2 regions of the Paenibacillus sp. FSL L8-0435 genome follow, and region 2 is predicted to be linked to the other one. Evidence: riboswitches for the same ligand, from Rfam matches in the RefSeq annotation. Region 2 holds a riboswitch; the other holds the start of a gene.
The links. A riboswitch is a leader RNA that binds a small molecule or an ion and turns the genes downstream of it on or off. The one in region 2 is predicted to bind thiamine pyrophosphate.
Positions count from the first base shown of each region.

Region 1: linked by a shared signal. The riboswitch ahead of NST33_RS04355 (ABC transporter ATP-binding protein) and the one ahead of NST33_RS17380 (thiamine phosphate synthase) in region 2 are both predicted to bind thiamine pyrophosphate.

Region 1 covers NZ_CP150185.1:941,133-947,028, forward strand. The annotation lists gene NST33_RS04350 (ABC transporter permease) at 1-635, opposite strand, end outside; gene NST33_RS04355 (ABC transporter ATP-binding protein) at 715-1,482, opposite strand; TPP riboswitch at 1,644-1,746, opposite strand; gene NST33_RS04360 (radical SAM/SPASM domain-containing protein) at 1,962-2,837, shown strand; gene NST33_RS04365 (S-layer homology domain-containing protein) at 3,103-5,896, shown strand, end outside.
Region 2 covers NZ_CP150185.1:4,010,464-4,016,359, reverse strand. The annotation lists gene NST33_RS17390 (hypothetical protein) at 1-946, shown strand, start outside; gene NST33_RS17385 (ABC-F family ATP-binding cassette domain-containing protein) at 1,084-2,634, shown strand; TPP riboswitch at 2,711-2,820, shown strand; gene NST33_RS17380 (thiamine phosphate synthase) at 3,045-3,713, shown strand; gene thiO (glycine oxidase ThiO) at 3,730-4,902, shown strand; gene thiS (sulfur carrier protein ThiS) at 4,899-5,102, shown strand; gene NST33_RS17365 (thiazole synthase) at 5,105-5,872, shown strand; gene NST33_RS17360 (ThiF family adenylyltransferase) at 5,869-5,896, shown strand, end outside.

The DNA.
Region 1 (5,896 bases), 3.1 Mb from region 2:
AGCAAAATGGCGGCAAACATCGCATCCGTGTTCATGTTGCTGGACATACGACGGCTAAAATATCCGAGACCTTTGCTGCCACCAAGCCATTCGCCAATCGTTGCCCCAACTACGCAGTACACCACAGACATCTTTAGCCCCGAGAAAAAAGAGGGAAGTGCCAGCGGAACCTGGAGTTTGCAGAAAATATCCCACTTGCTGGCGCCCATGGTGAGCAGCAGTTCACGCTGCTCCGGATCGCCTTGGCGGAGTCCATCGTAGGTACTGACCACAATGGGGAAGAATGCGATTAAGAACACCACCGCGACTTTGCTCCACAACGTGTAACCAAACCACAAGATAAATACGGGAGACAAGGCAATCAGCGGAATGGTCTGACTGATCACGATGAAGGGATACAAGGCCTTTTCAATCGACCGGTTCATATGCATGCCTGTTGCCAGCGTAATTCCAGTCACTATGGACAAGACAAAACCAACAACAACCTCCATAAAGGTAGCAGGCAGATGGATGGTCAACAGCAGACGACGATGCTCAACCAGTGAACCTATGATGGCTGTGGGTGCAGGAATGATGAAAGAGGGCACCCATCCCATACGCACAATCACTTCCCAGACCGCCAGTAATAAGAACATGAGAACAATAAACAAACCATATTGGGAAAACGACCTCGAGAGCCACTTAAAACACCACGTCCAGACGCTAACCTCAGCTCTATCGCTTTGCATGTAATTGTTCCTCCAGTTGTTGTCTCATCTGCACGAGAGCCGGTTGGTAGATCATGTCCGAATGCCTTGGGCGTGGTAAAGGAACCATCATCTCCCGCAACTGCTGACCTTGCCCTCCTGGAGTTAACAGAATGATACGGTCACTTAACAGCAGGGCTTCCTCAATGTCATGTGTAATAAACAGTACGGTTTGGCCAAAGCCCTCCCACAGCTCCAGCAACCAGCGATGCATTTCTCGTTTGGTTAAGGCGTCGAGTGCACCGAAGGGTTCATCCAGCAACATGAGCTGCCCGCCTGTAAGCAAGGTACGAAGCAATGCCACCCGCTGCCGCATGCCGCCGGATAACTCATCTGGATAGGCCTGTTCATAACCCGACAGGCCGAACCTTGCCAACCCAGCTAGAATGTTGGCCCGTAACTTGTCCTTGTCCTGTCGGCCTGGTGCCAACTCGGCAGGCAGCATGCAGTTCTCCATGACGGTTCGCCAGGATAACAGCAGATCTTTCTGCGGCATATAAGCGACTCGTCCGAGCCGTTGTCCTTGCGGTACATCAGCTATATCGATGGTGCCAACGGTTGGCTCATGCAAGCCTGCGAGTAGCTTGAAGAGCGTGCTTTTACCTGATCCGCTGGAGCCGATGAGCGAGACAAATTCTCCTTGTTGAACCTGAAGCGACACATTGGAGAGCACGGGGGAATCCTTTTTTTCGGGAAAAGCAAAGCTTATGTTGTGAATGGTTACATGGTTATTCATCTGATCCTCACCCCCTTGATGTCAGACTGCTGGAATAACAACCACATCTTGCACTCTGCCAAAAGAAACAAAAAAGACCCACCCATTTCCGGAGAAATGAGTGGGTCTGTAAGTTAGATCCGCAGTTTATCTTCACATATACATGATAAAATTCCGCTTACTAAAAGGCCGCTCCACTTCCCTCCGCTGGTATGATCCAGATCAGGTTCAAAGGGTCCGAATAGTCATATTCGTCTCAGCCGTAAGGCTCCCCTAGTGCAAAAGTTCAAGATATGCAGTTATGTGTTCAGCATATATCACTCGAACATGAACTGTAAAGAGGCAGCTTGATGGAATTCTTGAGATGAATTTGGAGTCAGACCTGAACAACTGAACAATTTACCTTGGCTCATGAACCCGATATAATAGGGATGGCGCATATTGGCCGGATCACAAATGCAGGTGGGATTGCTCCCTCCGAAGCAGAATGGGGACCCGAGTTGAAAACGTTCAAAAAAGTATATATTGAGATCACAAGTATCTGCAATCTGGCATGCAGCTTCTGTCCGCAGACACAACGTGCCAAAGGATTCATTGACCCTGAAGTCTTCAACAATATACTGGAACAAGTTAAACCACACACCAATCATATTTATCTACATGTCAAAGGCGAACCCTTGTTGCATCCCAAAATAGATCTGCTGCTTGATTCCGCACATGAGAAGGGACTCAAGGTGAACATTACAACGAATGGTACGCTGCTGCCCAAGACTCAGCATAAATTGCTTGGCAAACCGGCGCTGCGACAGATGAACTTCTCTCTGCACAGCTTCGATGGGCATGAAGGTTCAACTGACCGTGACGGATACCTGAGCAACATTCTGTCTTTTGTACACGAAGCGGTGAAGCACAATGTCATCATCTCATTCCGGCTGTGGAATCTGACGCAGGATAACTTCACGAATGCTCAGATGAATCGAAATCGGGAGACCCTTGAAGTGCTGGAACGTGAGTTCAATCTGGACTTCCGCATTGAGGAGAAAGTGGTTCCAGGCAGCGGGGTCAAAATTGCCCCAAATGTATACCTGAATCAAGACCATGAGTTCCAGTGGCCAAGCCTGGATGCACCTGAAGATGACGGCAAAGGCTTCTGCCATGCATTACGTGGTCAGGCAGCTGTGCTTGTCGATGGAACGGTGGTTCCATGCTGTCTTGATGGTGAGGGTGTCATTAACCTTGGTAATGTGCACGAGAAGTCATTCTCGGAGATTATTGAGGGTGAGCGAGCGAACAATCTGGTATATGGCTTCTCCAAACGTGAAGCTGTGGAAGAGTTGTGTCGAAAGTGCGGTTATCGTCAGAGATTCGGAGCCTAGAATATATAAATTTACTTCAAAATGAACCTACCGAAAATATTTGTTTCGGTAGGTTCATTTTGTCTTTATTGCGAAATCATGTAGATAATAAGAATTGAAATCAATTCAGGATAACAACTTTTTTGTAAAATCATAGTCTATTAATCTTGTTTTTATGAATATGCATGGTATTATTATCCTATTGATTAGGAGGTGTATTAGTTCTAAAGATTCATATATTAGTGGATTTACCTACCAGAAGCCAACTGAGGAGTGTGTTTTAGTTTTGAATTCAAAATGGAAAAAGTTTAATCACAAACTATCGTTAATGCTTTCTACGTCGCTGATTGTTTCTATGTTATCTATCAATTTATCTGTATCGGCAGAAGTGGCTACATCTAAAACTTCTTTTACTGACATTGATAATTCGTATGCCAAAACGGAAATAACCAAATTAGTAGAACAAGGAATACTCACAGGATTTACTGATGGGACATTTAAACCTTCCGATTCGGTAACACGAGCCCAATTAGCAAAAATTATGGTCGGAGCGCTTAATTTAAAGCCGGATAATGTGGGAGCAAGTCAATTCACAGATGTAAAGGAAGATCAATGGTATACCGGATATGTAGGTGCACTTGTCAAATCTGGAATTGCTCAAGGTACCTCCAAAGATAGTTTTTCACCTAATAAAAATGTGACAAGAGAAGAGTTGGCTGTATTTTTTGTTAGAGCCTTTGGTTGGGATCATCAAAATGTAACGAGTCAAACATCCAAGCCTCAACTCTCAGATTTGGATCAAGTATCTAACTGGGCGAAAGATTCTGTGTCACTTGCCTATCAATCTGGTTTTATCAAAGGTTTAGTTCAAAAAGATGGAACAGTAAAATTTAATCCATCGGGCATAGCAGATCGACAGGCGCTAGCGAGACTTGCATATGAGTTTGTGATAAATAAGTCTACATATGATAGTTACATGACTCCTGCCAAGACAGAGATTGATACTGAAGATTCAAATGAAGCAAAACCTGAAACAGCAAAACCTTCTGAAGGTAACAGTAAGGGAAATAGCGGTAGCAGCTCCGGAGATAAAGGGAACGGAAGTAACAATGGTGGAAATAGTGGAGGCGGGGAACAAGCCCCTAGTAATAATCTCTCTGCTCCAGGTACATATACTCTTGGTAATGTAACTGGAAATGTAACTATTAGTTCCCAAGGTGTCGTTCTAAAAAACACCAAAGTAAATGGTAAGCTGAAGATACTTGAGTCCGTAGGAAATGGTGACGTGACTCTTGATAATGTTAGTGTCACGGGAACTACTGAGATTCAAGGCGGAGGACCAAATAGTATTCATGCAGTGGACTCGGTTCTTGCAACAGTGATTGTTGACAAAGCGGATGGCAGTATTCGTTTGGTCCTGGAAGGTGGAAGTGATGTTCAGCAGATTGAGATTAGATCTGGTGCAATCGTACAGAATGTCTCCACGGGTGATGTTGGACCGATTGAAATAGCAGAGTCGATTCCCCATAATTCTTCGGTAGTGCTCAGTGGAAGCTTCGACTCTGTAATGGTTCATGCAGAGCAAGTTTCAGTGGAATTTGGAGGTAACTCCACCATTGGTAATCTCGAAGTGTTCCAAGATGCATTGAACACCGTGTTTAAAATTAACCATGGTGCTGTAGTGAATCGCGCTATATTAAATGCAATTGTACAATTTTCTGGAGCTGGAACGTTATCCTCGGCTCTGGTCAATGCAGAAGGCATCGATTTCAGTCAACTTAGTCAACTCCCAACTATTGAGGCAGATCCTACAGTTACTAGTGTAGTTTACGCTCCTCAAGTAACAGAGTTGTCGGCAATTGATTCGACCCGTCAAATCGTATTCACGGGGATCGCTTCCCCAGCGAAGAAAGATATCACTTCCTTTGCAAGATGGGATGTTGAGAATAGCGCTATTGCCATTGTTGACTCAGGAAAGATTCAAGCTAAAAGCAACGGTACGACAGTGGTAAAAGCCAAATACGGAAACTTCGAAATCAATGTTCCAGTAACCGTTGCAGTCTATAACGAAGGAACAGTCTATCCGACACTCAAAGGGATTCAAGTTACAAATGGAAGTGCAAAGTTGAATTTTTCTGAGGGTTTGGATGTTTCTGAACTGACTGCAAATGATTTCATAGTTCGTGCCTATTTTGATGGGGCAGAACAACAATTGAATAACTTGCAGTACCGCAATGGCGAATTTACTTTTGATGCTATTGATAGCTATGGAGCTACACTGTACATCACTGTGGAGTCAGATGTTAATAAAACACATTTTGCAGGAAGCCAAAGTGGTGCAATCAAACTTACAGGATTCGGTGGCCACATCAAGGATGTAGCTGGAGCACCGGTTGCAGGCTTAAGTATTTCGTTTAGAAAAGGTTTGGATAACAAAACAGGTGAAATCGTTGGATCTGTAACAACGGATACTTATGGAGATTATTATATTAATCTTCCCCCAGGCATCTACACAGGTGAACTTGGAGGTGGAGATACAAAATATATTACAACTTATCTCATTGGTGTCTCAGCAGTAAATGTGGAAAATAAACGTGAGAATCAAACTGCTATAGAAATACCTACACAAGATGAAACTCGCTTCGTACTAACTTGGGGTAAAGACCCAGTGGATCTGGATTCACACCTAGTAGGACCTGCAGGTGATGAGGGAATGTTCCATACGTTCTACTCTGATAAACAATATTATAATAATGGCGAACTTATGGTCGATTTGGACTTGGATGATGTAACTTCTTATGGACCTGAAACGACAACCATTCGTCACTTACTTCCTGGAACGTATACATTCTATGTTCATCATTTTTCTGGATCAAGCACAATTAAGAAATCTGGTGCAAAAATTGATGTTTTCCATGGTGCTGTAGCTACTCCAAGTGCAACGTATACTGTAGCAGATGCCAGTGGTAATGAAATATACTGGGTCGTTCTCAGAATGATCGTTTCTGAAGATGGCGTGGTTACTTATGAAACAGTAAATGAATTTACCAATGTTGACCCACTGACTTTACTTCAACCAT
Region 2 (5,896 bases):
CTTCTTCCCGCTCTTCTGGATCATCTCACTCCATACCCAAGATGCCGAAGAGGCTCAATATCTTGGTCAACGATACAGATCTGCACTTCAAACCGCAGTTATGGATGCAGGTGCGGTGATGCATCAGAATGAGAAACAAAATGATGAAGCAGGTTATGATTCAACCAAGTTTGTTAAAGCGGACAAGGAGCTCGCCTTGTTGACATTTACGCAGACGATGGCTTTGAATATGGGGATTCAGAATGATCCCGTTGCTATTCGAAACATGTTTAATTACATTCCTGCCGTGGTTATTCTGGATTATGATGGCTATTATATGTTGTCCACAGAAACAGAGATGACGGGTAACCTTGAAGGTTCTTTCAGGCAAGTATGGAGCCCCAAGAAACCTTATACATATTCAGATTCTAATGGTAACAGTATTAACTTTACACTGGACGACTACGTATATGCCTATGACGCAAACGCAGGGAAATGGATTGAGGGATTTCAAAAAGAACTGGCTTCAACCACACAGATTCCTTTACTTCAGAATACCAGCGTATTTGAGCAAGTTAGACAAAGCCAGATTGTGACTGCTGTGCAGGATGATCTGGCTGATGTGATTAACCGCCATAATGAGTTTGCCAGAAAGAACGGTATTTCCTATACGTTTACGATGCCCCTGATTGCGCAGGAAGATTGGTACAACTCCATTAACGATACAGGGATTATGGCCTTTATCCAAGGTATAGGTGTGGGTGACCAGAAAATCAACAATTACGCAATTGGTGGAGGCAGACTTGTGAAGAAAACGGCCATCGTAGGTGGGGTAGATCCTTTAACGGGTATCAAGTACTACTATCCCTCCACATGTGGTAATGGATACCGTGCTGAAGAGGTATTCACAGACGCAAGACAAGCAGCTGCACAAGGCTATTTCGAATATAAATGCTCTAATCGGTAGGGAGCCTGTATGACAAAATCATGGAAGAGGTTCCTGAGCTGTTTACATTACTTTCAGAAAAGACGGGACTTGTGCTAGAATAGGGTTTCGGAACAATCACAAAAGTAATGTCTAATAGATAGGAGCTACCTCATCTTATGAGTTTATTGTCAGTAGAGAACGTGAGTCACAATTTTGGAGATCGCACGTTATTTAAAAATGTATCGTTTCGTTTACTTGCCGGAGAGCGCGTAGGACTTGTTGGTGCCAATGGTGTGGGTAAATCCACATTAATGAACATCCTTACCGGTAAATTGCTTAAAGATAGTGGAAAAGTGGAATGGACACCTAAGGTTCGTTATGGATATCTGGATCAGCATACAAAGCTTACGCCAGGCAAAACCATTCGTGACGTTCTTAAGGATGCATTCCTTCCGTTGCTTGAATTGGAAAAAGAAATGATGAATATTACGGACCAGATGGCAGATGCAGATCCAGATAAGTTGGAGCAGTTGCTGGAAGAGATGGGCGATATTCAGGAACAACTGGAACAGGGCGACTTTTATCTGATTGACGTAAAAGTGGAAGAGATGGCCAATGGTCTTGGTTTGTCCGCAATTGGTCTTGATCGAGATGTCGCAGCTCTAAGTGGTGGACAACGTACCAAGGTGCTTCTTGCCAAGCTTCTGCTCGAGAAACCTACAGCACTTTTGCTGGATGAGCCGACCAACTATCTGGACGTAGAGCATATTGAATGGCTGTCACGTTACCTGAAGGACTACCCTCACGCGTTTCTCTTAATCTCCCATGACACGGAATTCATGAATGAAGTCGTAAATGTCATTTATCATTTGGAATTTGCCAAATTAACGAGATATGCAGCGAACTATAACAAGTTCCTTGAGATGGCTGATATGAATAAAGCCCAGCATATTGATGCATACGAGAAGCAGCAAGAGTACATCAAGAAGCAGGAAGATTTCATTCAGCGTAACAAGGCACGTGCTTCAACATCAGGTCGAGCGAAGAGCCGGGAGAAGCAGCTGGACAGAATTGAACGTATTGATCGCCCAGATGAAGCGGCCAAACCAACGTTTAAATTCAAGGATGCCCGTGCGAGCAGCAAAACGGTCTTTGAGGGTATTGATTTTGAAATTGGATATACGTATCCTTTGCTGCCCAAAATGACGATGACAATTGAACGTGGTGAAAAAATTGCCATCGTAGGTTGTAATGGTGTGGGTAAATCGACACTGCTGAAAACTATTCTGGGCAAAATATCTCCACTGAGTGGAAAGACCTTCTTGGGAGATTATCTCGAAACGGCCTATTTTGAACAGGAAGTTCGTGCTGGAAATATCACGCCGATTGAGGATGTTTGGAATGAGTTTTCACATTTGACCCAGAATGAGGTCCGGGGTCATCTCGCACGCTGTGGGTTGAAAAATGAGCACATTACCCGTCCGCTTAACATGCTGAGTGGTGGAGAGCAAGCCAAGGTTCGTTTATGCAAACTCTTGATGCGTGAAAGCAACTGGATTTTATTCGATGAGCCGACAAACCATCTCGATGTCACAGCCAAAGCGGAGTTGCAGCGTGCTTTGCAAGAATTCAAGGGAACGGTGTTACTGGTATCTCATGAACCTGATTTCTACGAGGGTTGGGTCACCAAAACATGGAATGTAGAAGAATGGTCTGAGACAAACTAGGGCGATTCAAGACAATGTTTAACAGAAATGACGGTGACAAAAAAAACCGTCTATGGTAACATAGGCTACAACTTCATATGAACACTAGGGGGGCCGCACGATGCGGCTGAGATGGAAGAATGCGATTCCGGACCCTTTGCACCTGATCTGGATCATACCAGCGTAGGGAAGTGGCGAGCGCGTTTCAGTGAATGACGTGAGCAAACGGCAATTCAAAGGATTTCAACCGTCTGCTTAACGAATTGAAACATGCAGTTGCGTGTATAACGTTATGGCTATAGGGTCTATAGCTTTATTGCACGAAATGAACTGTATGTATCAGTCAGTCATCTGGTTCTATAATAATACGCAGCCACTCCCCTACGGGAGTGGCTTTTTTGTGTTTTCATAGCATTCACGTCTGGAAGGAGATGAACAGTACGGTAATTTCTCATGAACATGTTCAAGAATCATTTGAATTGCATGTTGTATCTACGGGTACAGGGGATCAAGCATCTTTTGTAAAAGCTGCAAAGGACGTTTGGCCTTTGGTGGACTATATTCACATACGAGAAAAACAACTCACATTGCAAGACAAGATCGGTTGGGCTGAAAGTCTGCGTAACGTTGGTGTTCCATCTTGTCGCATCGTTATCAATGGCTCAGAACTGCCACCACAGAATGACATCTATGGCGGTGTACACTGGGGGCAAGATGTGATACGTAACTACAACCCTGCTGTTATAAGCAATGTGCAGCGACTTCGTCTGGGTGTATCTGTTCATTCACTCGATGAGGCAAAAATCGCTGAAGAACGGGGAGCCGATTACCTATTCTTCGGGCATGTCTTCTCAACCAACAGTAAGCCTGATCTTGAACCAAGAGGATTATATGCTCTGGCTGAAGTGTGCTCCGGTGTCTCCATTCCTGTCATGGCGATCGGTGGCATCGAACCGGGAAACATTCACGCTATTCGCTCTGCAGGCGCTCAGGGAGTTGCTGTGATCTCGAATGTCTGGGCGAGCGATTCCCCGGATCAGGCGGCTGCATCGTTAAGGCAGGCTATCGTTGGCGTTGGTACAGAAAGTTTGAGCCGCTAATCAAGGAGATGAGCTGATGAAGAAGATCATTACTGATAGACCGGATAAGGTTCATGCAGAAACGATTATTGTAGGCGGAGGGGTTGTTGGTTGTGCCATTGCATATGAACTTGCTTCCCGTGGACAGGATGTGCTGTTGCTGGAGCGTTCGGCGATTGCAGGAGGCACTTCTTGCGCAGCAGCTGGAATGCTGGCGGCCGACAGTGAGGATTTTGCTCATCCTTTGATGGCTAAGCTTGCCAGGCAGAGTAGACAGTTACTTACCGAGCAACAGATGCTAATGGCTACACTCAGTGAGGTAGAGACTGGTCTGCAACGCCAGGGATTCCTAACTCCTTTTCGTTCATACAGTGAATTAAGTAGTTATAAGGACAATCGGAAGTCTGCGTTGTCTACTTCTGCTGATGAGGTGTGGTGGGATCGTTCCATTGTGCAGCAGGAGGCATCATGGCTTAACAGAGATACGTATGGAGCCTATTACAGACCTTACGAGAGTGAAATTCTCCCACTCCACCTAACGAAGGCATACGCCGAATCCGCTCAAGCAATGGGAGCACGGGTTATGGAGGACATACAGGATATACGTGTGCAAGCAAACGAACACGGTGTGCAGGGAATCACCACATCGATCGGTGAGATGAGATGCAAACATGTCATTATAGCGGCTGGATTACAGAGTGAAGAGTTGATGAGACATGTGAATCTGAGCTTGCCTGTGTGGTCGGTAAAAGGTGAAATAGCCGCCGTTCAGTTCTCAGAAGAACATGCAGGGTACAGACCTGACAGAACGGTGTATGCAGAGGATATCTATATTGTTCCCAAAGCCAATGGCGAAGTTTGGCTCGGGGCAACCAGTCTGCCAGGAAGAGCGGATTTGAACGTTTCTGTACAGGGTGTTCAGAAGCTGCTAACAGCGGCTACCCACTGGGTGCCGGGGATGAAAGAAGCACAATTTATACGAGCGTGGGCAGGCGTAAGACCGGCAACACCCGATGGGCTGCCTTATATAGGTGCTTGCAAGAGTATACCCGGGCTGTTCGCCGCCTTTGGGCATTACCGCAACGGTATCTTGCTTAGTGCGATAACAGGCAGGCTTATCGCTGAGTTGGTCGCTGGCAAAAGCTCAGAAGAACTCGGAATTGAGGCGCTGAGCCCTGAGCGATTGAACAGAAAGGGAGTGGTGCAGTGAATATCATCGTTAATGGTCAACGGATGGAGATTGAAGACAGATTGAATCGTGTGGATAAATTGCTCCAATCTTTTGACCTGCAAGTTAAGACTGTAGTTGTTGAGCTGAACAGGCATATCTTAACGCGTGAACACCATGAGTCAACAACATTAAGAGAAGGCGATCGAATTGAGATTGTACATTTTGTAGGAGGCGGTTGATGATGTTGAACATTGGTAAATATACGTTTGAGTCCAGATTGTTGCTCGGAACAGGCAAGTTTTCGGATCTGGAAGTGCAAAGTCAGGCTGTGGAAGCATCTGAAACGGAAGTTTTAACCTTTGCTGTTCGTCGTCTGAATCTGGAGGAACGCAACCAGAAGCATTTCCTGGATACGTTGGATCTGGACAAATACACTCTTCTTCCGAATACGGCTGGGGCTTCCACTGCGGAAGAGGCGGTGCGAATTGCCGAGCTTGCGCGGGCTTCAGGACTTTGTGATATGATAAAAGTCGAAGTCATAGGAGATGGAATGACGTTACTCCCAGATCCGATTGAAACGTACAATGCTTGCGAAATTTTGCTTGAAAAGGGCTTCACGGTATTGCCTTATATTTCGGATGATGTCATTCTGGCCAAAAGGCTGCAATTGCTTGGCGTACATGCTGTAATGCCTGGCGCTTCTCCCATCGGAGCTGGCAGAGGCATCATCAATCCCTATAACCTTGAGATCATCATTGAGCAGGCCGTTGTACCTGTGATTGTGGATGCAGGGTTGCGCTCCCCAAAAGATGCTGCTTATGCGATGGAACTTGGTGCAGATGGCGTATTGTTAAATACAGCCGTATCCGGATCAGGGGATCCAGTGAGCATGGCTAAAGCGATGCGATTGGGGGTAGAAGCGGGTAGATTGGCATATGAGGCAGGCATGATTCCCGTAAAGCGTTATGCAGCAGCCAGTAGTCCGGTGGAAGGAATGGTTCATACATGACAGATCAAGTAACATCTTTCGAGC